Regions from separate parts of the Furfurilactobacillus sp. W61-4 genome, predicted to be linked through region 1. Evidence: riboswitches for the same ligand, from Rfam matches in the RefSeq annotation. Region 1 holds a riboswitch; each other region holds the start of a gene.

Region 1 (10,181 bases):
GGCTGTGATTGCACTAGCCGAGATTGCTGACATTGACTACCAAACGTACGGCCTCGAAGAATTAAAGGCTGGTACCAATTTAAGTGCTAAGACGGAAGCTGAATTAGTTCAGCAGGACGCAAAATCATTTGAGATGGGCGGCAAGACGGTGCGCATTGACCAAATCAACACGGTTGACTTGGATGAAGTTTTTGCTCGCCAAGCTAAACTTGAGGCGGCCATGGCTACTGAAGCCCAAGCTAACGGTTATGATCTATTCTTAGTGCTCGTTACGAATATTTTGGATAGTAATTCTCGCCTGCTCGTTTGGGGTGAACCAACGGCGGCGGTTGAGAAGGCCTTCAATACGACACTTACGAATCATACCGCTGATTTGCCAGGGGTAGTTTCACGTAAGAAGCAAGTGGTACCACCACTGCAAGATGCCTTCTAAAATTTGATTTGAATCGATTGCGCGGGATCTAAATTGGCAAGTTCGTCTGTGAGCGGAACTGGTTGATTTGGTTCCCGCGTTTTTGCTTCGCGACTGGTTTTTAAAGGCTCAATGAATAAGCTTAAAAGATTGTATCCGCGTGACGGTCGCGCCATAATTAATTCGTAGCGTTGATCATTAAAATCATTTTTCGGAGGTAGTCACAATGGCAGCACAACATGAATTATCATTTGATGATGAAGTCAAGGCCCAGTTGCAACCGTTGTTAAAGGATGGCAATCAACTGTTATTAAGCTATGACGACGGGGTCGGTCCGTATTCGCATCATGGCCTAGTCGCTTTGCAAGTCTCATTTCAGCTCGTTATTGTTGGCCAAGATGCCGACGTTAGCGATTATGAAGAAACGTTGCCATCTAACCTTGGTCCAGTTCGGTACAAGGGCTATTCTGGTCGTTTCTTGGGTCATGAACTACACGCTTCGTTTAACAGCTTAATGCACGCGATTAAGCTGTCTGACGAGGGTGAACAGATTGATGATAATGTGGCTGTGATTGTTGACGATAGCGCAGCCAAATGAGCACAACCTTTCGATAAAGCTGCTTGTAAAATGATCCTAACGGGAGATAGGATCATTTTAGTCTAGACGAGTTCGATGGGGCACTGAGCACATCCCTTGCTTATCTGGTCAGATGGGTGATAATACTTACTTGTAGTAAGGAATTTAATTTACAGATCAGGAGGCTACTTTTATGAGATTAATGATTACACCGGCTGCTCAAGCAAAATTAGCACCCTTGATGAAGCCTCATACACAATTATTATTAAGCTATGATGATGGTGTAGGTCCTTATTCTGCGGTCGGATTTTGCTCGCTGGATACTGCCTTTGATCTACTGGTGGTTGACCAAGACCAAGCCATACCTGATTATGATGAAACGATTGATTCAAATCTTGGCGAAATTAAGGTTAAAGGGTATAGTAAGGCTCAGTTAGCCGATCAGATGCGATTGGATTTAAACCCCACGTTTAATACGCTGCGACTAACCAGCGATCATGAACAGTTGGATCCTAATGTCCAACTAAAGGATCTCACGACACAACAGGTCTAAACGAATTGGGGGCTGATTAAATGGATCCAGATCAAAAAGCAGCAGCATTGGCTAAGTTATCTAAGGAAGCTTACGCAGTTACGCAACATGCCGATACTGAACGACCATTTTCTGGTCAATACGATGCCTTTTATGCAGATGGTATTTATGTGGATGTCGTCAGTGGCAAACCGCTGTTCTCTTCGACAGATAAGTATGACGCTGGCTGTGGCTGGCCGTCGTTCACGCATCCAATCGACGCCAAATCGGTTAAAGAACATCGGGATCGTTCATTTGGCATGGAACGAACTGAAGTAGTGAGTCGTGAGGCAGAGTCCCATCTAGGACATGTTTTTACCGATGGACCGGCCGAAGACGGTGGGTTGCGTTATTGCATCAATTCGGCCGCACTTAAATTTATTCCTGCGGATCAATTGAAGGCAGCTGGATATGGGCAATATGCTGACCTATTTCCACAGATAACGCAGAAGTAAGTAAACGCGTTAGCTTAGGTAGGTTAAATCGAGGAGGACTTTACATGGCAGAAGCGACAGCAATTTTTGCGGGTGGATGTTTTTGGTGTATGGTAAAGCCGTTTGATACGGTTCCAGGTATTAAAACGGTGGTGTCGGGGTATACAGGTGGACATGTGCCTAACCCGACGTACGAGCAAGTTGCCAGTCATACCACTGGTCACACCGAGGCGGTTAAGATCACCTTTGATCCAGACGTGATTAGTTACGATCAATTAGTTAACATCTATTGGCAGCAGACCGACCCAACGGATGCCATGGGCCAATTTCAAGATCGTGGCGATAGTTACCGACCCGTTATCTTTGTGAATAGTCCAGAGCAACGGCAAATTGCTGAGGCTTCGAAAGCTGCATTGGCCGCTTCAGGGCGATTTGACGAGCCAATCGTGACGAAAATTGAAGCTGCGCAGCCATTTTACGCTGCAGAGGACTACCATCAAGATTTCTACAAGAAGAATCCTTTGCGCTACCAAATGGAAGAAATGGGTGGGCGCGAAGCCTTCATCAAACAACAATGGGCTGATAAAGATCAAACAAAGGCGTAAACTAATTGACGGTCAGCACAAAGATCGGTATTCTAGACGTAAATAGTTTCCACTAGGGGTGTCCACATGGCTGGACTGAGACGACTTGGTCGGACCCTTTGAACCTGTAAGTTCAGACTTGCGAAGGAAAGTGGCCAGTGTGATTGAGGAATGACAACGCTGAAGCCTTCGTGGTTTTAGCGTTTTTTCTTGTCCAAATTGGCCGAGGAGGAAAAAATGAATCCAGAATTGTTAGCCGCTATTCGACGGCTTAATCCAGTTGTATTAACCGTTGCAAATGCGGTGACGATTGCCGAGGTTGCCAATGCCGTGAATGCAATTGGCGCCTCACCAATCATGTCAAAAGCACCAGAAGAGGCGCCTGAACTTGTGGGGCTGGCAGGCGGTGTAACACTCAACTTGGGCACATGGACGAAAGTTCAGGTTGAGCAAATGGTTGCGGTTGGTCAGGCTGCAAATCAAGCGCAGGTTCCCGTTGTGATTGACCCAGTCGCGGTTGCATTGCCCAAACGACAACAGATCTTCACTAATTTAGTTGAACAAGTTCAGCCAGCCATCATCCGGGCCAACGCGGGGGAAATGGCCTTTCTTGCTGGCGAAGATGATACAACGCGCGGCATTGACGCGACCGATTTAACGGTAAACCATGCGCTAGTCGCAGCAGAAGTGGCGAAACGTTTTAATTGTATTGCGGTGATGACCGGCAAAAAAGATTTCATCAGTGATGGCAGCAAGACGTTTATGGTTCATAATGGGACGCCCCTATTTGCGACCCATGTTGGTTCCGGTGATATGTTAAGCAGCGTTTTAGGGGCCTTCTTAGCGGTGAGTGAGGATGCGCTAACCGCTGCAGTAACTGGCACTGCCATTTTCGCGGCAACGGGTCAGTGGGTGGCACAGACTGCGCAACTAACTCATCAGCAGCCAGGAACCTTTGCGGTTAAATTAATGGATGGTTTGGCTGCCGTTAGCATGACCGATTTGAAATCTTTACTTGAGGTGGAGGTCAATTAATATGGCACTAACTGAATCAGTGGCACAATTTCCCCAGGCATTATCCATTGCCGGATCTGATTCCGGCGGTGGTGCTGGTATGCAAGCAGATCTCAAGACGATTCAAGAGCGTCACGTTTTTGCGGCGACGGTTCTTGTCGCGATTACCGCACAGAATACGCTGGGGGTTCAGGATGCTTTTGCTCTGCCAACAACCTTGATTGATGAACAATTTGCTTCTTTAGCGGCGGATTTAGCAATCAAAGCTTGTAAAACGGGGATGTTAGCAGATGTCGAACGGGTCAAAGCAGTCGTTGCCAATCTAAAGCGTTATAACTTTGGCCCGCTGACTGTTGATCCCGTCATGATTGCAAAGGGTGGCGCACCACTATTGAGTGAGGCAGCGGTGGTCACGGTTCGCGATGAATTAATTCCTCTGGCGACCGTGTTAACTCCCAATTTACCAGAGGCCGAGGCCCTGACCGGCTTGACGATTACGACCGATCAGCAGATGCGCCAGGCTGCTGAACAGTTACAGACGCTAGGGGCAGCAAACGTCATTGTCAAGGGTGGCCACGAAGCCAACCCTGAATTGGCGAATGATTATGTCTTGTTAGCCGATGGGCGATCATTTTGGTTGAGTTCGCCTAGACTAAACACGCACAACACGCATGGCACGGGTGACACATTGTCGGCCTGCATTACCGCAGAACTAGCTAAGGGCGCCGATGTTGAAACGGCGATTCGAATTGGTAAAGCCTATGTGTCCGCCACCATTGCCCAAGGGATCGTTGTCGGTCATGGTCACGGACCCTTGAACCATTGGGCACAGATTCACGAGGGTGATGCTCATGAAATTTAACACGAAAATGTTGCAGGCTTATTTTGTAGCTGGAAGTCAGGATGTGCCGCAAGGACAAACTTTGCCGGAACAACTGTCTGCCGCGATTGCGGGTGGCATCACAGCATTTCAATTTCGTGAAAAAGGGCCACGGGCACTGATTGGGGACCAAAAAGTAGCCCTTGGGAAGGCGTTACAAGAAATTTGTCAACAGGCAAACATCCCGTTTTTTGTTGATGATGACGTGGCCTTAGCGCAAACTTTACGAGCTGATGGCATTCATGTTGGTCAAAAAGACCAACGAATTGAACAGGTCATTGATGAATTACCAGGTTTGATCATTGGTTATTCTTGTCATACGGTCGCCCAAATTAACCATGCAAATGAACTTACTGCCGTGGATTATGTGGGTAGTGGTCCGGTTTATCCAACCCAATCTAAGGCTGATGCCGATCCGGCCTTAGGAATCTCAGGACTCGCGCAACTTTTGTCAGTGAGTCAGAAACCAATAGTTGCTATTGGGGGCATTGACCAAAATAACTTAGCAAATGTTGCCCAGACCGGTGTAGCTGGAGCCGCGGTCATTTCCATGCTGACCCGGTCTGATGATGTTCAAATGACAGCCACAACATTGCGCCAAGCCTTTACCAATTTTGATGCGTAAGACGCCATTGAATTGAGTTGCATCCGCGGTGGAGAATGTCTACACTTATAGCAGACTTTTAAAGACGTAGGTGAAGATATGAAAAATCGACCAAAACCAGTTAATCCAGCCATGCCAACCAATATTGCAACTTTGATGATTGTTCTCAGTGTCATCGCCGGGATACTGGTTGGCTGGTTATTACCGTTTGAATTTGATGGCTCGTTCATCTGGGGTGTCATCGTTGTGTTGGCATTCAATGGTTGCTTTGTGGCGCTTTATCGACGCTATACAATGCGCAAACAAAAGGCAGTGTTGGCCCAACAAGCAGCCACAAAATCTGAGACCACGACTTCTGAAAAATAGTTGTGACGGGTAGCCTGACAAAGTGATACAATTAATTTTGTTCCGGGCCCGTAGCTCAGTTGGGAGAGCGCCTGCTTCGCATGTAGGAGGTCGACAGTTCGAATCTGTTCGGGTCCATCTTTTTACGCTGAATCGTTGCCCAGTAGTAAAAACGGCGGCTTACAAACGTTGATATAACGGTGTTTTACTGATTTTGGCTAACCGACTCAATGAGTCCATCGTCAAAATGATGCCAAATTTGATGCCACAAAAGAAATTTTAGTGGCCTATCTTAAACAAAATCGGAGTAGGAAAAGAGTTTATCTTTCTTTTCTTACTTCGATTTTTTCGAAAAAAAGCGAAATATCGGTTTAGGTGTTCAAAGAGTGGTATTGGGAAGTATTAAAGCAATAAATTATGAATCAGACACTTTTGAACCCAAAATAAGTCCCTAGGTAAAGACCTCATCAGCTGATCAGTTGGTGAGGTCTTTTTATAAGAATGATAATCAAGTGTTGACAGTTACTGATGTGACTATTGCACGGTGTACATGGTGCATGAAATGAATTTAACCTTCACGATAGAGTTTACCCCGTGTCGCTTTACATAAATCGTTGAAGCCAGTCGGCACTAAATTCGTCAATGTCGATATGATAAAGATCACATAGTGCGATATAGGTCCGGGCAGGGACAGTCAGATCCTTGTGGGGATCTTCAAAGCGCGCTAAAGAGGCAACACTGATTTTGATATGGTATCTCTCATTGAGAACCTGTTGAACCATGACCAAAGTCAGGTTGAGACGGCGACGATAAAACTTAAAAGCTTCTTGTGGCGTTAACTGTACGTGCATATTGACCTCCTAAACTCTTTTTATGTGCAATTTTAGCAAGAATCGTGCACAAGACGCACAGTTATAATTTATTAATTCTTGAACCTTAATGAAAATTAGTTTATATTTCTCATATATAAGAATAATTTAATTTGTAAGAATAATAAGAGGTGAAACTATGATAAGTATTGACCCCTTACGTGGTTGGTTCGCTGCTAGAAAGATTTCACAGCAACAAATTGCTAATGTCTTACAAAAGGATGCTAGCACCGTGAACCGTAAGATGAACCGAAAATCAGATTGGACATCAACAGAGATTGCTTTGCTTCATAAGCGTTTCAACGTTCCAATCGGATTATTCATTCGATAACTTTGGAGGGGGAATGAGGCGCGATAAATGAGGTATTAGATGTCAAGTTCACTTATGAGCAGGTTGACGTCTTTGGATAAGTGAAGGCGGGGCTTAGCACCCTAATAAAATTGTGCACATTTGTTTTGCGAACAATTGTTTTATCGAGCGAACGATTCGCTAACAAGGAAGAAAGGAGAAAACATTATGGAACCTGAGCCAATTGATGAAGCACGGCAACAAAATGCGGTCACTGTCATTTATCGAACGCGTGATGGGCAGCAGTTGATTCCACCGATGAAGATTTTTAAGGCTGTTGGTGAAGCATATGAGGTCGCAACACCCGTCTTGTCTGGCTATGTTTTGATCGACCGACCATCAATAACAGGCACGATGTCAATGGACACTCAGTCCATCGATTTGGTTTATGCACCATTGGGGAAAATTCAAATTCTTGAAGGACCAACGCAAGAATTAGTCAAGACAATCCAGTTGACGAATAGCCAACAAGCTAGCGATAGTGCGCCGGTAGAATTACCACCACGACGTGACGCAAGTTATTTCACTTGGTTGACTGATCATCTGGGCGATAAGATCCAGGAAATTACTGCTTATCACGCAGAGGACCCAACAGCAGTAACCGAGTTAATTAGTTTAACCGATAAAGAAGAGGAAGCGATGAAGATGCAAAATGCAGCCCAAGTACAAACAATCTTTAGTCCCAAACCAATTGAACAGCAGCCTGAACCTAAGCTGTCCGTTATCGCGACAGATGAATCTAACCAGGAGGTTACTTCGATTGCGGCGTCTCAACCTAGAACCAGTGGTCAGGTTGAAACAACCAGGGTGGCTCGGTCGGCAGCAAGTCACGAGGTTTCTGACAATCTAGGAAGCGAGGTCAGTGAACAACCATTAACGATCTTAGTCCACGCATTTGCGCAGGTTGCACAGGGATTAGCTCAGGTTAATCAGACGGACCAACGAAATGAGCTGGCCCGAACGGCTCAAGACTTACTACAAGCGATTCGTAAACTAAATCAATAAATCGAACTTTTGGGGGTAAACAGTTATGGAAGAACCACAAGCAATGCAATCAAATGCACAAATCAGTGATCTGAAGATTGAGACGTTGATCGGGTTAACCCCGGTTAAAGCGTTGAGTGAAAATGTCAAGTTAATTGCTGATTCCTTAGAGACAGCGGTAAAGAATAATAATCAACGGCAAGTTGCGGAATTAGCCGCAACAGGTGAATCGTTGTTAAAAGCGATTACTTTATTAGCCTAAATCAGTTGGTTGTCGAGGGAGTGAGGCTATGGAAATAGAATCAGCAGAACTAATTGCGGCCAATAATGAGGAGCACAACGTCTTACCCTTCACCAAAACTGGTTTTGACGTTTATCTTCAAAAATTCATGGGTGAACCATTAGATCAAGATGCGGAGCGCCGGTTTGCTGCTGAATTATTAACAATGAGCTTTCTGGCACCTATCCAAATTGCAAGAACGGAATCCACACCAAAAAAACCGCAAACTAGTCTGCAGTTAGCTTTAGCAGTGACCACTTATTTAGCAGACGGTCACCAATATGTGCCCGTCTTCTCACAGGCAAGTAAGTTCGATAATTTCATGAACACGACACTACGTCAGATGGAGTTTCGCTCGTTAGAGTTTAGTGGCGATGAATTAATGAGTGAAGTTGGGCGCATGGACGTGGCCGGCTTACTGATTAATCCAGGTTATCAGAATTTTCCCTTGTCGATCGAATACTGGAACTATATTCATCAAGTTGTGCCGCTAGTGTTAGATCAGACTGACGAGGATTTTCGTATGCGCATGATGTCGCCAGTTCCGCCACAGCTAGCCCATAATCTCAGTCGCGTGCTCAAACATCAAGCTGGTGCAGAACGGGCTTGGTTGATTGATCTTAAATTACGAGACTCAACCCGCTTTGAAACGGGAGTGATTGTTGACTGGCGCGGCAATTCGAAAGATTTTGGGAATAAGCTAGCTCGTCGACTAGCCGTCGCTGCCCATCGGTACGTCAAATATGGTGCCAACTTCTTAGTCGGCACCACCGATGATCCAGTTGGGCAGTTGGTTGAAAAAAACCTAGAGCCATTTTATCAACGACATCATTTACGAGGAGATTGACGATGGAGCAATACACAAAGATTGTTCCATCACGTCGACAGATGCGACGAGTGGGCAGTCATTTACAGGCGAAGATAAATATCGCTCAACAACATGCGCCAACTCATTTAAAAGAGGTGCATGTTGTGGGAACGATCACGCATCAACCGATCAATATTGGAACATTTCCACAAATTGGTCACTATGAGGGGAGCGAAGGGTAAATGCAAACATATGGATATCATGATCGACTGTTTCGTGACAGTTTAGATCGTAAGGAACATTATAAGTTATTTAAAAAGGGGAAGTTATGGCTGGTTGCTGGCGTAACGGTCTTTGTGTCAGGTGTTGCGATGAACCACCATGGGGATTTAGTGGTTCAAGCGGATGCGGCGGCAAGTCAGACCGTTAGCGATCAGACTAGCACATCGTCAACCGTCAGTTTGGCGCAAACTCCGGCAAGTGAGTCTGCCTCATCGGTGGCGACCTCGACAGCCAGTTCGAGCACTGCGGCCCAAACAAGTGAGGAAACTGCTCACAATACATCAACCAGCGATGGTACTCAGGTTAAATCAGCAAAATCAGCGGATAATATTGCAACCAACACTAGTGCAGCGGGTGACAAAGTTGATTCAACCGCCAACAGCGCGACGAAAAAAGCTGTCGCAACTGGTGTTAATGATTCATTAACCAACTCGGCAAGTTCGTTAACCAGTCAGGTTGGTAGTAGTGTTGCGCAAGCTAGTGCCTATTTATCACAGGCTAATGCGGCTGCGGATGCGAATACCACAGATAATGTTGTCAGAGATGATGGGTTAGCAGCCATTTATCAACATCAGCAAGTCGAAAGTGATCAAGTCAAGACGCTTTTGGCTGCTGTTGAGGCTACCTCGCAAACAACGACGAACACCGCAAGTTCGCAAGTGATCATGGCGAGTTCAATTGTGGCCAACATGACCAATGAGCTAGCACAAGCTGCCGAAATGATTGCCGCTGACCGACGGGGCGTTCTTTCACAATCTTTCAGGCAAGCCCAGGCGGCTTACAGTCAGCTCAAATTAGCTGATGGCGTACACGCCAATGTCGATGCATATGGTGATTTAGTGATCGATGCACCATCTGATACAGCCTACCAAGCAACCTTGCAGCAATTACAACAGAGTGGTTTGGTGAGTCAATTCCGGCAAGTGATTGACCCAGCTGAATATACAGGGAAAGATGAAGTCAGTATCAATTGGGCCGCAGGTGGAAGTGGTAAGTATACTCCGGTAGCGTCTTTAACCCCTGCAGCGGATTGGCAAGGCGAAGGCAAAGCCTATAATGTGATTTTACAAGAGCTAGATGAAACAACACCTTACAGTAGCCAATTTACTAGTATTTTAAATGCAACGGTTGTGATTACTGGACAGGCCGGTGATAAGGTTTCAGTAACGTTGCCCAACGGGTCATTCG
Region 2 (10,181 bases), on a different contig from region 1:
TTTTGAGAAGATTGTGACGACTTACCATCAGTTGGCCAAACTGATTGAAGCGGCTGGCTATTCCACGAGTTTAGGTGACGAGGGTGGCTTTGCGCCAGATTTAGATAATAGTGAAGCAGCGTTGAAATTATTGCATGAAGCCATTGTGGCTGCCGGTTATCAACCTAGTGTCGATATTGGCATTGCTTTTGATGCAGCGGCTAGCAGCTTTGTTCAACCAGATGGACAGTATCAGTTTGAAGGTCAGAGCCGTTCAGCTGATCAAATGGCCGCTTACTATGAAGGCTTGTTAGATGACTTTCCAGAGATTGTCTCCATCGAAGATCCATTTGGTGAAAATGATTGGGAAAATTTCACCAAATTTACCCAAGCTAATGGTCAACGTGTGCAGATTGTCACCGACGATAATATCTGTACTAATCCGGTGTTGATTCGTAAGGCCATCGAAATGGGGATGGCCAATTCGTTGCTCATTAAGCCCAACCAAATTGGTACAGTGACCGAGACATTAGAGGCCATTCGATTAGCCCGTAAGAATAATTACACGACGATGATGTCACATCGATCTGGTGAAACAGGTGATCCATATATTGCTGATTTGGCTGTGGCGACTAATTCAGGTCAGATTAAGAGTGGTGCGCCAGCTCGCAGTGAGCGGGTAGAAAAGTACAATCAATTTTTACGGATTGAAGAAGAATTGGGTGCTACTGCTCGTTTAGCGCATTTTCCAAACCAAATTTCCTTAGACTAGTGTGAACATGATGGCCTAAAAGCAAAATCGACCTTAAAAAGATGCCATGCTTGGCGTCTTTTAAGGTCGATTTTTAATATAGTGACAGCCCGTTATTAATAAATTAGTCAGCTGACACTGGTTCGATTGGCAAATGCATGCCTTTCCAGCCCTCTAAAGCACTGGCCAATTCGAAAGCTTGATAGCCATTAGAGAGCAGAATTAACAAGGCGGTTTTACCTAATGTTGTGCCGGCAGTCCAGTCATAAACCACGTAAGTTTTATCCTTGGGTAAGGTAGCCAGCTGCGCGGTCAAGTCTTTGGCGGCAATGGCCCGGGCGCCTTTGATTTGATCTTTTTTGATGGCAGCTGGTGCGTTACGGATATCAAGAACAACGTAGGGTGAATCAGAATCGTCTAAGTGTTCGACGATTTCTTGATGACCGATATAGAGGCTCAGGTAAGTTTTTAAAAAATCGATTTTTTCATTTTCCATAATTATGACATCTCCTGTGAGTGAGTTAATGATTGAATACCATGATCAAGGGTTCCCAGTAGCTGGGTAAGGGTAGTGCGATCAGCTGGAGTAAGCTCGGCCATCATCGTATTAACGGTACTGAAATTATGTGGTAAAAAAGCTGCCAGTTTGCGTTGCCCCAGCGGCGTGCTTTTTACCACGGTGGCGCGTTTGTCCGCTTGAGATGGCGTCTGAGTCACGAAGCCTTGTTTAACGAGGGCATGGACGAGTTTGCTGGTGGTTGCCTTGGTGACCCCCAATTTCTCAGCAATGGTTGAGACGCCCAGTCCTGTATTACCTGCTCGTTTCAGGAACATTAGTATGATGAATTTAGACTCCGATAAATCAAATTGAGCCAAGACATCATCATAACTGCTTTGCAGTCGTCGAGCGACTTCCTGAAAGCGAAGAAATAAGACGACCGCATCTGCATCCAAGTTGCCGTACTCAGCGTTCATCTCTGTGACTCGATGACTCGTTGGCCGATCCTTGAAATCAATGTGATTCATGCAAACCTCCCCCCCTAATTTAGTTAGCCGGCTGACTAAATGAGTATAAAACTTTTCACTACCCTTGTCAAAAATTGCGCGATGAAGCTAGTGAGAAGCTTAAGTGGAACCTTCTAAGCATAAAAAACGGGTGAAGCAGCTGGTGTATTAATCAAAGAAATGATAATAAATCACCGGGGTGCGCCATCCAATGATTTAATCCTCAGCGACCGCTTGCCGAGATGGCTATTGTTGATAAATCTGTTTTAAGGCGTTAACGTCGCCATCACTTAAGGCAGTTTTGCCTTGATCAATGGGATACATGACTGAGTTTTGGTCAGGGCTATGATCTAAACCTAAAGCGTGGCCGAGTTCATGAATCGACACAGATAGACTAATCGATTGATTATAGGTGATATTGAGTTGAGCTGAGCCATGGTTGATCACCACATCAGAAGCGCCTGGCCCAACCTGCTCAATTAGTTGTGGGCCGCCTTCGCCTAATTCGATGGAGCCGAGTTGCGCAGCGGTCATCTGTTTATGGTAGGTGCCAAAGGCCAATTGGTTCTGCAAGTTAGTTCCTTTACCGGGGCGAAGCTTAACGACACCAGTTGCATTGTAAAGCTTAACCGCTTGCTCAAATACGGTGTGAACATTAGTCGGCGTGCCCGTATCGTAGTGATAATAATACGTTGAACTAATTTTTTTGCCTTGCATAATTGGCAAGATTGGCGTCGCGTTAACAGTACTAGTGGCTGTGGTGACGGAACTTTGATTCGTCGTTGATTGACTGGTGGCCTGAGGGGTTGAGCGAATCGATGGTTCATTAAGTTGCGTGAGTTTTAGGCGTGCATTTTGGTATAACTGATTGAGTCGTTGCTGCCACGCATTACGAGTGGTTTGCGGAATTGGACTATGAGGGTTACCAAATAAAAAGACGCCAGCAGCCAGAATAATTATGAAACTGATAAAGCCGCGATGTCGGTGCATAAATAATCCTCCAGAAAATTTCTACCAAGTTTAACGCTTGATGTAATGAAACGGTCATTATCCGCCGTAATGTAGTGAAAAATTAAGTGTCATTGTTAACTTGAAAGGCCATCGGTTAAACGGACGAGTAAGTGGTTCATCGTTTGTGCAAGTATGGTAAAATGTCTTTAAATTTAATCGAAAATTGTCACTAGGGGCGCTGTTTGCTGAGATGGGTTAAAACCCGGTCCCTTTGAACCTGATCTAGTTAACACTAGCGGAGGAAAGTGGCTGACGCGTCGTGAGTTCTGTAAGTAACGGCAAGCTGGCCCTTTCTGTCTGGAAGGGCTTTTTTGGTGGCAAGGATTAGATTAAGTGTTGTTGTCACTAAAGAAAGCGAGGACTGTTACATGCAGCGAGATGTTCAATTACGCAAAGGGTTATTCACCATCTTTAGTAGTCTGATCGGATTAATTTTATCCACCCTCGTCGTTTTTCCCAATATGGCCCCGTTCCAACACATGGTTGATGTCATCCTAGCCATTTTAGTCGGGCCAGTCTATGCGACGGCCGCCGCCGTTATTGTTGGTTTGATTCGCATGCTACTTGAGGGGCGACCAGCTGTTGCAGTTACAAGTATTTTAGTCGGGCCGGTGTTAGCTTGGCTCGCATATCGGATATTTAATCGGTCGACTCTGGCCGCTGCAATGGGCGAGACACTTGGCGTTGGGTTATTTGGAGCCATGATTTCCTTTGTCGTGATGCAGGTTGGTTATGGATTGAAATTACCTAGTTTCTGGTTTTATGTTCCATATTTTACCCCATCAGCACTTGTTGGCAGTTTGTTAGGCGCGCTAGTTGTTAAAACATTACGGCAGTTGACAATCATTAAAAAAAGCGATTTTTTAGATGAATGACGACAAGGGACCTCCTGACAACGCAACACGAGTGAATGTTTCTCGAGTTGAATCACCAAACTAGAAGGTCGATAATCATAGTTGATTGAAATAAATCTAAGAAGCGAAGGGGATTCAAATGAAATCAACGATGTTTATGGGACCTGGGAAAGTTGCGCTTGAAAATGTTGACCGACCAACGATTCAAGCGCCTGACGATGTCATTTTGCACGTGGTTAGAACTTGTGTCTGTGGTTCAGATCTGTGGGCTTACCGTGGCTTGGAAGAGAAACCACATCATTCGGAAAACGGCGGTCACGAGGCATTAGGAATCGTCGAAGCAGTCGGCGACGAGATTACAACCGTTAAACCAGGCGACTTCGTCATTGCCCCGTTTACGCACGGTTGTGGCCATTGTGCAGCCTGTCGGGCAGGCTTTGATGGTGATTGCCAGAGTCACACGGCTAACTTTAGTCATGGCGTGCAAGCAGAAGAAATTCGGTTTGAACATGGCGAATGGGCATTGGTTAAAGTTCCTGGTCAACCCACAGATTACAGTGAGGCCATGCTCGATTCGTTATTGACGTTGGCTGATGTGATGGCGACTGGTTATCACGCTGCCCGGGTGGCTAATGTCCAAGCCGGCGACACAGTTGTCGTGGTGGGCGATGGCGCGGTTGGTCTATGTGGCGTTATTGCAGCGCAGATGCGTGGTGCCAAGCGAATTATTGCCTTAAGTCGCCATCAAGATCGACAACAATTAGCCACTGAATTTGGGGCAACTGACATTGTTGCTAGTCGGGGTGATGAGGCTGTCAGCGAAGTGCTAGCTTTAACGAACGGGGCCGGCGCTGATGCAGTCTTAGAATGTGTCGGTACTGAATTATCTAATGAAACAGCGATGCAAGTATGTCGCCCCGGTGGGATTGTTGGGCGTGTCGGCTTGCCCCATGAACCCAAGATGGATATGGCCAGTTCATTTTATAACAATCGAATTATCGCTGGTGGACCGGCATCCGTGACCACGTACGATAAATCAGTTCTCTTAAAGGCGGTTTTAGATGGACAGATTCATCCAGGTAAAGTGTTTACCAAGCGGTTTGGCTTAAATGAGATTGATGCGGCTTATCAGGCAATGACCAACCGTGAAGCAATTAAATCATTAATTGTTGTTGATTAATTATCTATTAATTGCGGAGGAACAGACTGTCCTCATAAAATCGGTTAGCTAAGTAAGGATTTTGGGCGTCGCAAGGTGGTAGACAAACAGAAATCAGAGCGAAACAAGCTGGGTGTTACCGAGCACTAGCGGAGCCTGAACAGTTGGCGTTCTTTGCCAATTGATCGGGCTGGGATAGGCACAGGTAATAGGCTTGTGTAGCTGGACAAACAACTCAAAGCGAAGCAAGCTGGGTGATGTTGAGCACTAGCGGAGGTCGGCAAATTGGCGTTTTTTGCCAATTAGGCGGCCTTGGCTAGGCACAGACATCAGGCTTGTGTAGCTGGACAAAAAATGCTTTTTGATTCGACAATATCCACTAATCAAAAGAAACCCATTTCCTCGCTGGAAGATGGGTTTCTTTCTGGTTATGCTTCATTTACGAATTTATCTAGATCGACCGTAACCAGCTGTCGTTTAGTGATCGAGTAAATTAGCTTTGCGTGTCTTATAATCTTCGTCACTGACATTGCCCTTGGCGTACTCCTCGTCCAAGATTTCAAGCGCTGATTTATAGTCGCCATGATGACGGGCGCCGTTGTGATGGTGTCGTGGATTCCAGCCAAAGAACATGCGACCAAGCCACATGAGCGGAAAGATAAACATAAAGAGAAAGAATGGAATCATCATCAAGCTCCACCAGCCAAAACCACCATTCATCATGGGAAACATCCATGCATGCCACATCATCATTAATTACCTCGTTTGTTTTAATTAAACTGATTTTGACAGTTAGTATACGCTCTTTTCCACAGTTCGACGAGGATGACGGCTTTTCAACTTTGGACATTCGGTCGGAGCGTCTGTGTTGAATTCATTTTGCTGGACGTATACGATGACGGTACAATTAATTTCAAAAAGAGGTCAATTATGAAAGCAGCCGTTTTAAATGCTTATGGGCAAGTGCCCCAATATCAAGATTTTCCAGCACCGACGCCACAAAACGATAATGAAATTGTGGTTCACCCCAAGGCAGCCTCGATTAAGCAATTAGATATCATCAAGGCCGCTGGCAAACACTATACGAATTTCGATCCGCTACCAGCGGTAATGGGAATGGATGGTGTCGCTCAGCTGAATGATGATGTATTGGTGTATGCGAATGGCATCACGGGGATGATGGCTGAGCAGGCGGTTATTGATAAACGTACGATGTTGCCACTACCCGCTGGTTTGGACATTGCAGTGGCCGCGTCGATCCCTAACGCCTTATCCGGATCCGATGGTGCTTTGGCCCTCCAAGGCAAAATCAAGTCCGGCGAGGTCGTCTTAGTAAACGGAGCTACAGGTGCGACTGGTACGATGGCCGTACAGATGGCGAAGTATCGCGGCGCTAGTTATGTCATTGCCACTGGTCGTAATGAAGCGGCCTTGGCTGAGCTTCGACAACATGGGGCCGATGCGACGATTAATTTACGCCAGGATGATGACCTTGTGAAAGCTGATTTAAAACGATTATATGCCGGGCACCCGATTGACTTAGTCGTTGATTATCTGTGGGGCCGACCCGCAGAATTAATATTAGCGGCCATTGGTGAAATCCAATTACGTGGGCCCGTACGGTATGTCAGCATCGGCCAAATGGCTGGTGCAACGATCACTTTACCGTCACAATTACTCCGTAGCCGCAACCTAGTCTTAGTCGGTTCTGGCATTGGGAGTATTCCGGCCCCCGTCCTCCGTGAGTATATGCAAAAGACATTACCAGAGGTGTTTGACTACGCGGCGGCTGGTCATCTGTACCTGCAGCCCAGTGTGGCACCCTTGAGTCAAGTGGCAGAAGTGTGGTCACAAGGGCAAAGTGTCTTGGAAATGTAATTAATTCGCAAATTTAAGACGATTTGGTGGGATCTATTCGCAATGATTAGGGATAACATTGCGAGTAGATCTTTTTATAACGAAAAAGGAATACTGTTTGTCAAGTAAGTGTAATCATTAAGTGATGTTATTTGAGAAAGTCACTGATATAATAATTTGTCTACGAGCAAAATTAATATGTTTGTTAAACATAATTTATATGCCTAGTCTGCTAATGATCTAAGGCCGATTTGTGAGGTTGTGATTGTATTGATGAATTTAGTAACAGAATTAACCGAAATTGCGATTGCTTTTCTAGGACTTTCGGTCACCACGGTCGGCATCGTATTTTTGCGAACGCGCCAACGTACCAATTATGATAACCGACCGTTGCAGTATTTTATTCAACAGCAAGTTGATTATCAACATCGTGTGGTCGGTTATGAGTGTTTATTACGTCAACGAAATCAAGCGGGCGAATGGGTATTGCCGAAAGATCTCGCCCATGTCCCCTTACAACGGGTCATTACATTACTAACCGAGACTTTTGACCATTTGCCCGACAGCGATTCGGAACTTTATCTATCAATTAATTTGTCGCGCGAACAGATCATGAGTCCAGAATTCGACTATTTTGTGCGGTGGGCAGTTAGTCGAATTACACCGTTTCACTTGGCCATTGAATTTCATGCAAACCGACGCCCTTTTTGGCTGCAACGGCGTCGATTCCGTCAAAAAGTTGCGATGGCCAGAACGGCAGAGGCGAAGTTCGTGGTGGATAATGTAGGATCTGATAAACAGGAACTCAGGCGGATCAGTTGGTTACTACCAGTGGTTGATACAATCAAATGTCCAATGGCACAGTTTCGAAAACCAGATCCGACAATTTGGCTGGATCTGAATTTGCAATTTTGGCATCGATTGACACAAGAACACCAGATCGAGTTGATTTTAACGGGGATTGAAAGTGAACAAGATGAAGCATTAGCTACCCAGCTTAAAATTAAACTGCGGCAAGGCTACTTGTTCGACCATCCTCGTGATATTCAACAACAACATTTGAAGGGAACGAACCAGTGAAAGAAAATCAGCGACAACAGCTTTACACGGATGCTTATTTCAAACGGGGACATTGGGGATTAAAGATTTGTCAAACCTTGATTGCGGTCTTGGGCTGGCTAATTGTTTTGGCGCCGTTAATGTTAATGGTCGTCAGTGTGATTAGCTTTTATCGACCAACTTGGTGGCCGTGGTGGCATCTAGCATTAGCCCGGCAGGAAATGATTTATTACGCAGTGATCCTGAGTTTTATTTTTGTACTGGTTGGCATTTTTACAATTTCGATGACGATCATTCAAAATCGTAAACGACAACGGTGGGTGGAGCAGTGGCCGACATTTGATCCATTGACTCAACGACGTCGCAAAACTGAATTAAATGCGTTTATGACAAAACGCTTTGGCCCACTGGAAGCGCGACATGCAGTTCGCCAATATACGGTTAAACCAGAACAAAATTTAGCAACGGATCAAATTCAGCAACTCTTTAATCAACAACATTTGGAAAAATAATCACGGAGGAACTGGCTTGCACGAAAATGTTTGGCAAATTTTATTTTTAATTTTGTGTCTTTATCCGATTATCGGGGCCTTTTTTTGGTTCTGGGGCGCCATCGCCTATCGTTTCTTGAAGACGAATAAGCGTGATTTAGATTGGCAGCAATTACCAGTTGATCAACAACCTTACATTACGATCATGATTCCAGCGCACAACGAAGAAGTGATGATTAAGGATACGATCACCTATCTGTTTGACCAATTAAATTATCAACAATTTGAGATTTTGGTCCTAAACGATGGCTCAACTGATCAAACCGCGGCCATTTTGGCCGATTTACAAACCCAATATAACCGATTAAGAGTTATTAATATTGAGAAAAATAAAGGCAAAGCTCATGCATTTAATATCGGTATGTTCTTTGCCAAGGGCGACTATATTTTAAGTAACGATGCTGATACCATCCCAGAACCTGATGCACTGATGAAGTATATGAATTTCTTCATTCACGATCAGGATTTGAATACCGCCGCGGTGACGGCCAATATGGATGTTCAAAACCGCACCACGTTATTAGGAAAGTCACAGACGGTTGAATTTTCGAGCATTGTCGGCGTGATTAAGCGGAGTCAGTCAGCAATTAACGATTCAATGTATGCTTATAGTGGTGCCAACACGATGTATCGTAAAGATACTTTAATTGAGGTTGGCGGTTTTCGACAAAATCGAGCGACAGAAGACATTAGTATTGCCTGGGATCACCAGGAACACGGGACTGTACCACGCTTTGCGCCTGAGATTATTTTCCATATGAATGTGCCGGAAACAGTGGGGGATCTCTTTAAGCAACGTCAACGTTGGGCACAAGGTGGCACCGAGGTCTGGCTAACCAATTTACCAAGCTTCTTACGCCACCCGCTTCAACATCGTTATCAATTATCAATGTTTATTGACTCCACATTATCGATTGTTTGGTCGTTTTTCTTTGTTGGGTCCACACTGGCCTTTATTGGACAATTGGCGATGGCACTAGTCCGTGGTGACCGCGCACAAATTGCTAATTTATTTTTGTTGGCTGGTATCTTTATCGGATTTGAGTTGATCGCCGGGCTGTGTCAATTAATCACGGCATTAATCTTGGATCATCGTGGTGCCAAATTAAAATACCTCTTGTTTGCCCCCTTATACATGCTATTTTACTGGCTGGTAAATCCGTTAACGGTGATCACAACATTTGTTCCTGCGGTAAAAACAATCATGGGGTGGGGCTCTGGCACGTGGGTGAGCCCTAAACGACAACAGCTCGCTAGTAAACCGGAGGATTCTTAGAAACCAGTCATCATCACATCATTGCAAACCAAGGAGTTGCTGATGGACCGATATTTCATTCAACCACAAGTTAACGGCGCCACTAACACGATATTTGGCTATGAACTGCTGATGAAGCACTTTGAAAATCACCAATGGCGGCCACCTCGATTGTTTGCCGACATTCCAGCAGCGGTGATTGCGGACACATTGATTCGCACCACCCAGAAGTTAGCCCTGAAAATTGGGACGGTGGCGATTAATCTTAATCGTACGCAATTGCTGAATCCGGCGATTATTGAGGCAGTTATTACAGCCCAAGATCAATTGCGACCACTACGATTAACCATCGAATTAACAGAAGAACCTGGCGACCTGGATATTTCGCTAGACCAGCTAATGGATCAACTGAATAAATTATTAGCCCGTGGCATCGAATTATCACTCGATGATGTTGGCAGCGGTATTAATCAACTAGCGCAAGTTGAGCCCTTATTCTCATTAGCGTCTGAATTGAAATTTGCTTTGCAAAATTTGGCTGTGCCATTAACGGATATGAAGGTGCAAGATCAGGTCAAAAATTGGTATCAATTGGCTAAGCAACAACGGTGTCGATTTATTTTGGAGGGCATCGAAACTACCCAAGAGGCACAGTTAGCGGATGAATTGGGCATTGATCTACGGCAAGGGTATTACTATG
Region 3 (10,181 bases), on a different contig from region 1:
TAACTTTAAAATCGCCCTCGGTTAGGGTTCCGGTCTTGTCCATCAAAGCAAACTTTAGGGTCTTGACCCGCTCTAAGGCATCCCGATTGCGAATCAGCAGGCCATTACGAGCTGCAATCGACGTACTTCTGGCAACGACCAACGGAATCGCTAATCCCAGAGCGTGTGGACAAGCGATTACTAACACGGTGACAGCGACCGATAAGGCCAGGGGCAAATTACCAACGACTAACCAAGTCACAAAAGCCACAATTGCGACCGATAACGCCGCGTAAAAGAGGGTTCCCGCCACGCGATCGGCCATATTTTCTTGTTGCGACTTCGACTGTTGGGCAGTTGTCACTAAATTAGCTACCTGTGCTAAGTAACCTGAAGCCCCCGTTCCGGTGACACGCATTTCAAACGTCCCATCCCCATTGATGGCGCCCCCGATTACCGAGTCGTCAACTTGTTTGGCCACTTGTTTAGATTCACCGGTTACCATCGCTTCGTTAACCGACGTACTGCCCTTGATCAAAACACCATCCGCCGGAATCTGTTCACCAGCCCGAACCGAAACTTGATCACCTTCAGTTAAGTCGGCAACTTTGACGTCCTGTAATTGCCCATCAACCACTTTATGGGCGACATCAGGGAGTAATTTAGCCAACGAATCCACCGCTGATCCAGCATTCATCACAGCGTTCATTTCAATTCGATGACCAAGCAACATAATCACAATTAACGTGGCTAATTCCCAAAAGAAATTTGTGACCATCGGATGAACGTGAAAGAGATCATTGGCGATGACGGCATAAATACTGTAGATATAGGCAACCGAAATCCCCATTGCAATCAACGACATCATCGCTGGTTTGCGCTCTTGTAACTCTGCCTTAGCACCAGAGAAAAAAGGCGACCCGCCGTAAATGAAAAGAATCGTTCCAATAATCGCCACGACCCAATCGCTCCCCGGAAAGGTAACTTGAAAAGGTAGTTTAAGTCCCATCATTGGTGTCATCACAATAATGGGCAACGTAAGTACTAAGGAAACCCAGAACTTACGCCGTAAATTGCCCATGTGCATCATACCGTGATCACCCATCGGCATATCCATCTGATCATCCATATCATGATGATTCATTGACATGTCCATTCCTGACATTTCATGATCTTTTGGCATTTTATCCATTGTGTTCCTCCCGTTTACATATGTAATCAATAACCAAAGTTTACATTTGTAAACGACAGGTGTCAAGTCAACTGCTTATTTTATTCATTTCGCCGATATACCACAGCCACAGTGGCCTATAACTCGGAATAAAGCATGCTTAACTACAACAAAACCACCGTCGGCAAATACCCACGGTGGTTCACTTACGCTTCAACTTTTATGGCCGACATCCATCTGGTAAACAATTACAGGCAACTTCTGACGGTGCGTCAACCGCTTTCGTTGCTAACAGCTGTTGTAGTTGGACAATATCCGTGCGACTTAAGGTCAAGTCGTCGATCAAACTTGCCAAGGTCGTGCCTACTTTCATTTCACACAAATGGCCGAACAACGCATGAGTCGCCGCATCCATCGCTGCTTGTTCAGTGACTAGCGGGGTATAGACAAAAGCTTGATTTGCCTTGGTGGTTGCCAAGGCGCCTTTTTTAACTAACCGGCCTAATAGTGTCTTTACAGTGGCTGGTTTCCAATCCATTTTATCGGCTAAGATAGCCGAAATTTGCCGACTGGTTGATTCACCTAGCGTCCAAACAATTCGCATAACTTCCCACTCGGCATCGCTAATCTCTAGTTGCACAGTTGCTTCCATGACCAAGACAACCTCCTCACCTATGCGTTTATGACTCATAGTTTACACTTGTAATCACAAATTAGCAATCCACATGTTTGCCAAGTTAACCCTAAAATTAGTCATCTTTATAGTGAAAATGTTTCATTACGTTTAGGAATAAATGAGTTTTATTTACCAAAAATCCTCGTTATACTGGCTGCAAGTCTTTGGAAAAGGAAGGGTATGCTGATGAATAATCAATTTGCACAACGCGCGACAATCGGATCTGAAGGTCGGCTAGCTCAACTATTCGGCGGTCAATTAGGCAACCAAGGCATTAAATTTTCGGCTGGGAATCCTGATCCTAATTCATTTCCCACTGATCGAATGGGCGCCGCGATTAATTCCGTCTTAAATCAATCAGGGAATCATTTATTTGAATACCAAACCGTCGCCGGTCCCCGCTCATTACGCACTCAGCTGGCAAACCGCATGAAAAAAACGGCTAATATCACCACCAGCGCTGACCAAATCCTATTGACGACCGGCGGGCAACAAGCGCTGGATCTAGTGGGCAAACTCTTGCTTAATCCCGGCGATGGAGTTGCCGTTGAGTCGCCGACTTACGTTGGTGCACTGGCTGCTTTTGATCAATACGAGCCAACCTATTACGATATCGACTTAGCTGATGATGGCCTCGATATTGATCGATTAGAACATACGTTACGCCAACATCCGCACATAAAGTTGCTTTATACCGTTCCTGACTTCCACAATCCCACTGGTATCACGATGAGCGCTGCTAAACGCCAACGGTTAGTCCAGTTAGCTGACCAATATGACTTTTACATCTTAGAAGATACGCCTTACCGCGATTTAAGCTATGTGGGTTCACCATTACCTGCCATTAAATCATTTGATCAGACTGACCGCGTTATCTTCATCAGTAGTTTTTCAAAAATCTTGATGCCCGGTTTGCGCCTTGGCTGGGTGAACGCTGGCCCTACCATCATCAATAAATTGCGTCAATTAAAAGAAACCAACGATCTTGAATCACCGGCGCTAGTGTTGGCGGCGGTTGATGAGTTCATGCAAACCAATGATTTAGATCAACATATCGCCACCCTATTACCGAGATACCGTCAACGGTTAACCACGATGATTGACACACTAGATGAAATGATGCCGAAATCCGTTCATTTTACTCGGCCTACAGGTGGCTTCTTCATCTGGGTCACGTTACCGACAGGTCTCAACGCAGCCGAAATCCTCAATCAAGTCGTCATTCCTCAAGCACAGGTCAGTTACGTTCCTGGACGCGTCTTTTACGCACACCAAAACGTAACGAATACCTTCCGGCTCAATTTTTCTGGGGTCGAGCCCGCTGAGATTATAGCTGGCATTACCCGCTTGACCAATGTTTTGAGGCCCTTATTATCTCAGCCCACAACTTTTAAGGCCGCCGCGCCCACAAAATTAACCGTGCAAAATCATCACTAAGCGGTGCAAAATATTTCCTTTAGCCTTGCTTGCAGCCAACGTCCACCTCAATTGTCCCTTGGTAGAAACATGCTCGCTCTTGATCGGTTTGGTTGTTATTTCCTACCAAATGGGCTATAAATAAGTTCATACTTAAATCTAAATTGATGGGTGGATAGACATGACACCAATGAAGGAAGACTACCTAAAAATGATTTTCGAATTAGGTGGGGTTTCTGAAAAAGTTTCAAACAAACAGCTCGCTTTGAGCTTAGACATTGCAGCCGCTTCAGTCACAGAAATGATCAATAAGCTCGTCGAAGAAAAGCTCGTCTCACATACGCCATATGCTGGTATTTCTTTAACTGCAACCGGCCGGCGTGCAGCTGAAGAATTGGTTCGTAAACACCGCTTATGGGAGTGCTTTCTCTTTGACAAATTAAATTATTCATTGGCTAACGTGCATCAAGAAGCAGAAAAACTTGAACACAGTTCCAGCGATCAAATGATTGACCAACTCGATGTCTTTTTGGACCACCCGGCACACTGCCCGCACGGTGGGGCGATTCCGGATCGCGAGGGCCATTATGATGAGGGCAGTCGCATTGCCTTAGCCACGATTGCAGATGGTCAGCGAGTCAAATTATCCCGCTTCGTCGATAATCATGACCTACTTGAATACCTTGAAAGCTTGAAGTTTGCCGTCGATCAGGACTATGTCGTCACCAATCATGCGCCATTCGAAGGGCCAATAACCGTTCAAACGGACTCTGGTCACACGATTGATGTTAGCTTTAAAGCAGCCAATAATATTTTTGTTGACGAATTATCGGCTTCGTAAATTTACGTTAGTTCACCAGCCTCTTCAGGTTGGTGAACACATCGCCTAAAACTATTTTGAGCATAAGCACCGTTGGACAGCAGCCAGTTCCCGCAGTTAGGAAGTGGCTGTTTTTTCTACCGCTAGTCAAGCCTAATGCCTGTGCCTAACCCAGCGCCACCGGTCCGTTAACATGATAAACTAGCTAATCAAAACAATTCGTTAATTGTTAACAATGTCATGAGAATTAGCCAAGCTGACTTGAGTAAGGGCTTTCATTCGTCTATTATGGAATTGTAATTAGACAGTTTTACCTGTTTTAAATCATAAGATTGTGGGGATAACAAGATGGCAACAAAAAAAATGATTCTTGACCTTGATACTGGGGTTGACGACGCGTTGGCATTAGCCTACGCCATCGCTGCACCAGAAGTTGATCTCATTGGGATCGTTTCATCCTATGGGAACGTGCTCGTTGATAAATCAGCAGAAAACTCATTGAACTTACTCGAGTTACTCGGTGCCACGGATGTACCCGTCTTCTTGGGCGAATCACATTCTAGTACGACGGATCATTTTGATGTGATGGAAATCAGTCAAAAGATTCATGGTGTCAATGGAATTGGTGAAGTTGAAATTCCAGCGGCTAAACGTCCGGTTGAAAGTGGCAGTGGCGTTGACTTTATTATTGACGCGGCTCACAAGTACGGTGATAACTTGATTCTCGTCCCTACTGGCCCACAAACCAATCTAGATGCTGCTATCCAAAAGGATCCCGAAGTTGCCAAGTTAATTGGTAATATGACGTTTATGGGCGGTGCTTTAACCGTTCCTGGTAACGTCACTGCCTTTACTGAAGCCAACATTAATCAAGACCCTGCCGCTGCAGATCGGGTTTTCCGTTCACCATTACGTGCAACGATGGTTGGGTTGGACGTCACGTTACGAACACTGCTCACTAAGAAAGAAACACAACAGTGGCGTGATTTGGACACTGTCGCCGGTGAAAAATTCGCTGACATCACTGACTACTACATCGATGCTTATTATGACTTAGACATCGACAAAAACGGTTGTGCCATTCACGATCCATTAGCGGTTGGCATTTCCATTGACGATTCTTACGCTAAGCTCATTGACCTCAACATGAAAGTTACCCACGACGATGCCGCTAATCCAGCTGACATCGGTCGGACCATCGGTGACACAGCGCGGTTGAACGCTCCTACGACCAACATGCGTGTCGCGGTTGATGTAGACAAAGAACGCTATCTTGCTCACTTTATGGATCTGCTAACGAACTTATTCGCTAAGCACTAAACTTTTTCTAAATACTCGCTAAAACAACCACCTCGCTAACCGGCGAGGTGGTTTTGTTGAAGTCAATATCAATTCTTACTCAAAAATCATAATCAACTTTCTGCCATTCACTGTCCGTTGCGCTAGTCAAAAATTTACGGACTGGCGAACAAAAAACTTTGTCACACAAACGCTTCCTAGCGTAGAATGTATACAAAACTCAGGCAACTGTTCATGGGAGGTGTCATCATGCAACATCGGATCGTTAACGCGCTCAGTTACCTCAGCATCTTATTCTTACCAGTTATCTTTCCACTCATCGTATGGATTGTCGGCGCGGGTCAACCAGACATCACCCATCATGCCGCACACGCATTTTGGAGCCAACTAATTCCAGCCATTTTTGCTTTTATGCTATTCTTTTTCATTGCCGTCTACGGATTAACAATCGGCGCCACCGCTGGTCTGGGTTGGTTAACCCTATTGTTCATTGGTGTTCTATGTTTGCTGTCAGTCATTCTATGGTTTTACAACATTGTGATGGGTATCCGGATGCTGGTTGTCTAATCAGCCCGGATCAACTCATGATTAAATGAAATTAAGTGAGGAATCGCTCATGAAAACAGCAACAAAATCAAACACACGTAATTTAGTTTTAGCTGCCTTATTTATTGCCATTGTCTTGGTTCAGGTCTTGGTTCCCTTTTTGGGTTACATTCCCCTTGGCCTAACCGCCGTTGGCCTACAGATCGCGATTATCCAATTTACAGTTGCAATTGCCGCCATTATGATGGGCCCTTGGTGGGGTGGCCTCATCGGTGGCGTCTGGGGACTCGCGTCACTCATTCAAGCGTGGACCCAAGTCTATAATCTAGGTGCCTTTTTATTTCGTAACCCGGTAACAGCGATTGTTCCTCGAATCATGATTGGCATTGTGGTTGGTTATGTCTTCCAAGAGCTCGCTGTTAAACGTCAGCATCGAGGGTTAGCGCTAACTTTATCAGGATTCTTGGCTTCCTTTACCAATACTGCCCTCGTCGTCTTGTTTTCTTGGATTACAATCGCCGGCTTTGGTTATTACTTCCCTGGTATTCCCCACAGCGGGACTTTTATGTGGATTCTATTATCCTTAGTCGGCGTCAATGGCATTGCTGAGATGATTGCGGGTGTCATTATCGTGCCGATCGTCGGGAGCGCGATCTTGGCCGTCCGCCGATCACGAGGCTAGTCTTTGAAACCATGCTGACTCATAATGTAAACGCGCTCGCCAGGCCTGAGCCCTGTGCACAACCTGCAATCACTACCGGGTGAAACCCACCCGTCCGTGATTTCCAGTTGTTGCTCGGGCTCAAAACGGCCTGGCTCACGCTCTGATCTGATCTTCTATTGCTTTTTTTCAAACTTTCCTTTACGCTTAGGTTGCTTCACAAATAATAACTGGGGTGCCATTGGCTGAGATAAAACCCATTGAACCTGATCCGGTTAATACCGGCGAAGGGAGTTACGTAATCCGAATGCGGATTATTTGTCTTATTGACATTTACGACCTCTCACTCAGGCTCGACACTGGTGAGGGGTCTTTTTTTTCCTCATCATGGCGGGCACATTGATTGCGCTGGTCACCCCAAACGGAGGTCTTTTTATGCAACAAGCAAGTCATTCTAACGGTTGGCATCTTCGCGATGTGATCCTGATTACCATCATCGCCATTTTTATGGGGATCATTTTCTTTGTTACCGGCTTTTTATATAACGGGCTAACTGCACTGTTAACGCCCTTTGGCTTAGCGCCGTTTGCCAATGATTCTATTCTGGGCATTTGGACGATGGCCGGTCCGCTAGCTGCGTTTATGTTACAGAAAATTGGCGCGGCAACAATCGGTGAAATTTTGGCTGCTGCCGTTGAAGCAATCATCGGTGGCCAATGGGGCCCAAGTACGTTGATTTCTGGCTTTGTCCAAGGGATCGGTTCTGAATTAGGCTTTACGTTCACACTATATCGACGTTACGACATGTTCAGTTTAACGTTATCTGCCTTAACGACTGCGATCGTTACTTTTGGTTGGGACTTGTTCCGATCCGGATACAACCAGTATCATCTCTGGATGATTATCGCATTATTCATCACGCGTTTCATTTCAATGTGGGTATTTGGCGCATTATTAGTTTCAGCTGTCACGCATTTGCTTGATCGCTCGAAACTGCTGAATCGTAGTCGTCACTAATCGCAAACCAACTTAAAGTGTAATCTTAATGACAATGATTGAGCTTTCCCATCTGACTTTTAAATACGATGAAACAGATTCTCCCATTCTAGATGATCAGTCACTGACCATCGATAAAGGAACCTTTAACCTATTGACGGGTCCTTCTGGAACTGGTAAATCAACCCTCCTCAAGCTCATTGCTGGTTTATATCCTAGTTTCACTGGCATTCAAACAGCTGGCACGGTGACCGTCAATCAGCAGGTTATTGCCGAGATGATTCCCGCCAAACGTGCACAAATCGTCTCAATGATGTTTCAAAACCCCAGTGAACAGTTCGCGATGCAAACCCCACGCGAAGAACTTATCTTTACCTTGGAAAACCTACAAGTTCCCGTGAGTGATATTCCAACACGAGCACAGGCGGCCCTTGAATTTTCGGGTGTCACCGCCTTTGCCGATCGCCAATTTACAACGCTTTCTGGCGGTGAACAGCAAAAGGTATCTTTAGCAGTTATCGTCGCACTTAATGCACAAGTCATTTTATTAGATGAACCATTCGCAAATGTTGATCCAGCGGCACGGCGCTTCTTATTGGCTCAATTAACCAAGCTTGTTAACCAGCAGGGTAAAACTATTCTTATTGCAGATCACGATTTATCTGATTACCAGGCGCGAATCAATCAGTTGTTTATTCTCGATCCAACCAAACGACGTGTCCACCTTGCTGATAATGCTGAAGCAACAGCGCGCTTTGCCGACTTTGACCAGCAGCAACATCAGCAGCAGCCCGTATCATTACCTGATCTCGCCACGCTTGAACCGGTATTTAAATTGAATAATTTCTCTGTTGGGCATCAGCATCCCTTGATCGTCCAAGACGCACTCGACCTTTTTGCCAATCAATTGACCGTCGTCACCGGGGCCAACGGAACTGGCAAATCGACCCTTTTTAACGCCCTCGTTCGTTTGCAAGACTACCATGGTTCACTGACTTGGCAGGATCAACAAGTCAGCAAGCAACGACGCGCGCGGTATGCTAAACAGGTGGCCCTAGTCTTTCAGCAGGCCACCAGCCAGTTCCTAAATATTACCGTGGCTGAAGAGCTCGCCATGAGTCATCGCCAACAAGTCAGTTCAGCTTGGACAACCGCGCGAACAACTACGGCCCTGGAGCAACTTAATTTGGCCGGCCGCGATGAACAAGTCGTTTATTCACTCAGCGAAGGACAAAAGAAAAAACTGCAAATTTTAACCATGCTGATTATGGGTACCCCCACTCTACTACTGGATGAACCGCTCACTGGTTTAGACCTTATTTCGGAACAAGCCGTGCTGCAATTATTACAGGAAGCGGTTCATGAAGACGGACGCACCGTTCTCATGATTACCCATCAGTTAACGCACGTCGCGACCTTTGCTGACCTTCATCTGCACCTTGATCAGCAACACCTAACTTATGAGGCTTCATTATGAATCCAACGCTATTATTAGCTTTAGTCCTCATCGTCGGTGTTGAGATCTCGTTCACCGCGGTCATCTGGGCTAATGTCATCATTATTTTAATTTCAATTTTGGCCATGCTGTGGCACCGAGCTCCTATGTTAGCTTTCGTTCGTTTAGCACTGGTTCCATTAATTCCCGCCGTCGGGATTTGGTTTTCAATCCGTTATTTCTCGACTACCCAAAGCGTCCACTTTGCCTGGGTCATGTCCAGCCGGATTTATGCCTATGCGTTTTTAGGTGGTCTATTTAATTTTTCCACCAGTACTTCTACGACGTTAGCCTCGTTAGAACAAAATGCTCATATTCCAACGACCTTTGTCTACGGAATGCTTGGTGCCTTTAACTTTGTTCCTAAAATTCGCAGCGAGGTTAGCATCATTCGAGCTAGCGCGCAAATGCGCGGCATCACGTTGCACTTCTGGTCGCCACAACTGTTATTTAAAGCAATCGTTGCGGCTTTAAATTGGTCTGAAAATCTGGCCGAGGCCATGACTTCCCACGGTTTTTCAGAAAATGCTCCGCGGACTCATGTGACCGTCATGAGCATCCCTTGGTGGAACTATCTTGTTGGCGGCATCGCACTAATCGGGCTACAGCTTTTACTATTTAGCGGCTTAGCCTAATATCCCGTTTCATTAAAAAATCGCTGAGGCGCACAAAATTGGCTGCGCTCAGCGATTTTTTATTGACGAAAAAACAAGATTGGTTGGCAGAAAATAATTTAAACACACCGGCGAAATCACGCTGGTCATCGCTCTTGACATCCATCAATCCAACACGCCGTTGCTAAAAGGCTTACTTCATCTGACAAGTCCGCACTTTCATTACTTCAAGGTCAACGGAGTTTCGTCCGGTGAGTTCTTAGTGGACAATAAGCTTTCAATGATGACTTATGTAAGATTTGGGACTGAGCCTTAAAAAAGTCGATCAACAATTATGCGATAGTGACAAACTCACAGCTTGTCAAAGAGGCTCAATGTCGCCTTCGATTTGCCTGATGGAAGCGATCACGGTGCAAGTCGAAAGATAAGTGAGTGAAACGAAAAGTAGACCAACCTGGACGTAGCGGGCATCGGCTCAGCCTGTGTCGTTATCGTTAGCGCATTTCGC

The links. A riboswitch is a leader RNA that binds a small molecule or an ion and turns the genes downstream of it on or off. The one in region 1 is predicted to bind thiamine pyrophosphate.
Region 2: it holds a riboswitch for thiamine pyrophosphate, as region 1 does, so the genes downstream of both, thiW (energy coupling factor transporter S component ThiW) here and thiM (hydroxyethylthiazole kinase) in region 1, are expected to answer to the same signal.
Region 3: it holds a riboswitch for thiamine pyrophosphate, as region 1 does, so the genes downstream of both, AC27FN_RS07885 (ECF transporter S component) here and thiM (hydroxyethylthiazole kinase) in region 1, are expected to answer to the same signal.

Annotation. Positions count from the first base shown of each region.
Region 1 covers NZ_BAAJNZ010000001.1:299,495-309,675, forward strand. The annotation lists gene AC27FN_RS01470 (manganese-dependent inorganic pyrophosphatase) at 1-433, shown strand, start outside; gene AC27FN_RS01475 (iron-sulfur cluster biosynthesis family protein) at 639-1,010, shown strand; gene AC27FN_RS01480 (iron-sulfur cluster biosynthesis family protein) at 1,183-1,542, shown strand; gene msrB (peptide-methionine (R)-S-oxide reductase MsrB) at 1,563-2,015, shown strand; gene msrA (peptide-methionine (S)-S-oxide reductase MsrA) at 2,060-2,599, shown strand; TPP riboswitch at 2,644-2,745, shown strand; gene thiM (hydroxyethylthiazole kinase) at 2,816-3,613, shown strand; gene thiD (bifunctional hydroxymethylpyrimidine kinase/phosphomethylpyrimidine kinase) at 3,615-4,454, shown strand; gene thiE (thiamine phosphate synthase) at 4,438-5,097, shown strand; gene AC27FN_RS01510 (hypothetical protein) at 5,176-5,442, shown strand; tRNA gene AC27FN_RS01515 (tRNA-Ala) at 5,487-5,559, shown strand; gene AC27FN_RS01520 (hypothetical protein) at 6,024-6,272, opposite strand; gene AC27FN_RS01525 (helix-turn-helix domain-containing protein) at 6,430-6,621, shown strand; gene AC27FN_RS01530 (MucBP domain-containing protein) at 6,808-7,644, shown strand; gene AC27FN_RS01535 (hypothetical protein) at 7,670-7,885, shown strand; gene AC27FN_RS01540 (enhanced serine sensitivity protein SseB C-terminal domain-containing protein) at 7,914-8,750, shown strand; gene AC27FN_RS01545 (hypothetical protein) at 8,753-8,953, shown strand; gene AC27FN_RS01550 (MBG domain-containing protein) at 8,954-10,181, shown strand, end outside.
Region 2 covers NZ_BAAJNZ010000005.1:36,456-46,636, reverse strand. The annotation lists gene eno (phosphopyruvate hydratase) at 1-751, shown strand, start outside; gene AC27FN_RS07340 (rhodanese-like domain-containing protein) at 855-1,226, opposite strand; gene AC27FN_RS07335 (MarR family winged helix-turn-helix transcriptional regulator) at 1,229-1,756, opposite strand; gene AC27FN_RS07330 (matrixin family metalloprotease) at 1,982-2,725, opposite strand; TPP riboswitch at 2,908-3,007, shown strand; gene thiW (energy coupling factor transporter S component ThiW) at 3,115-3,621, shown strand; gene AC27FN_RS07320 (zinc-binding dehydrogenase) at 3,740-4,780, shown strand; gene AC27FN_RS07315 (SHOCT domain-containing protein) at 5,237-5,512, opposite strand; gene AC27FN_RS07310 (quinone oxidoreductase family protein) at 5,690-6,637, shown strand; gene AC27FN_RS07305 (EAL domain-containing protein) at 6,890-7,696, shown strand; gene AC27FN_RS07300 (hypothetical protein) at 7,693-8,187, shown strand; gene AC27FN_RS07295 (glycosyltransferase family 2 protein) at 8,204-9,502, shown strand; gene AC27FN_RS07290 (EAL domain-containing protein) at 9,545-10,181, shown strand, end outside.
Region 3 covers NZ_BAAJNZ010000005.1:164,379-174,559, forward strand. The annotation lists gene AC27FN_RS07850 (heavy metal translocating P-type ATPase) at 1-1,144, opposite strand, end outside; gene AC27FN_RS07855 (CopY/TcrY family copper transport repressor) at 1,371-1,802, opposite strand; gene AC27FN_RS07860 (aminotransferase-like domain-containing protein) at 2,013-3,263, shown strand; gene AC27FN_RS07865 (metal-dependent transcriptional regulator) at 3,424-4,083, shown strand; gene AC27FN_RS07870 (nucleoside hydrolase) at 4,411-5,382, shown strand; gene AC27FN_RS07875 (hypothetical protein) at 5,611-5,928, shown strand; gene AC27FN_RS07880 (ECF transporter S component) at 5,978-6,589, shown strand; TPP riboswitch at 6,790-6,878, shown strand; gene AC27FN_RS07885 (ECF transporter S component) at 7,004-7,585, shown strand; gene AC27FN_RS07890 (ATP-binding cassette domain-containing protein) at 7,614-9,041, shown strand; gene AC27FN_RS07895 (energy-coupling factor transporter transmembrane component T family protein) at 9,038-9,694, shown strand.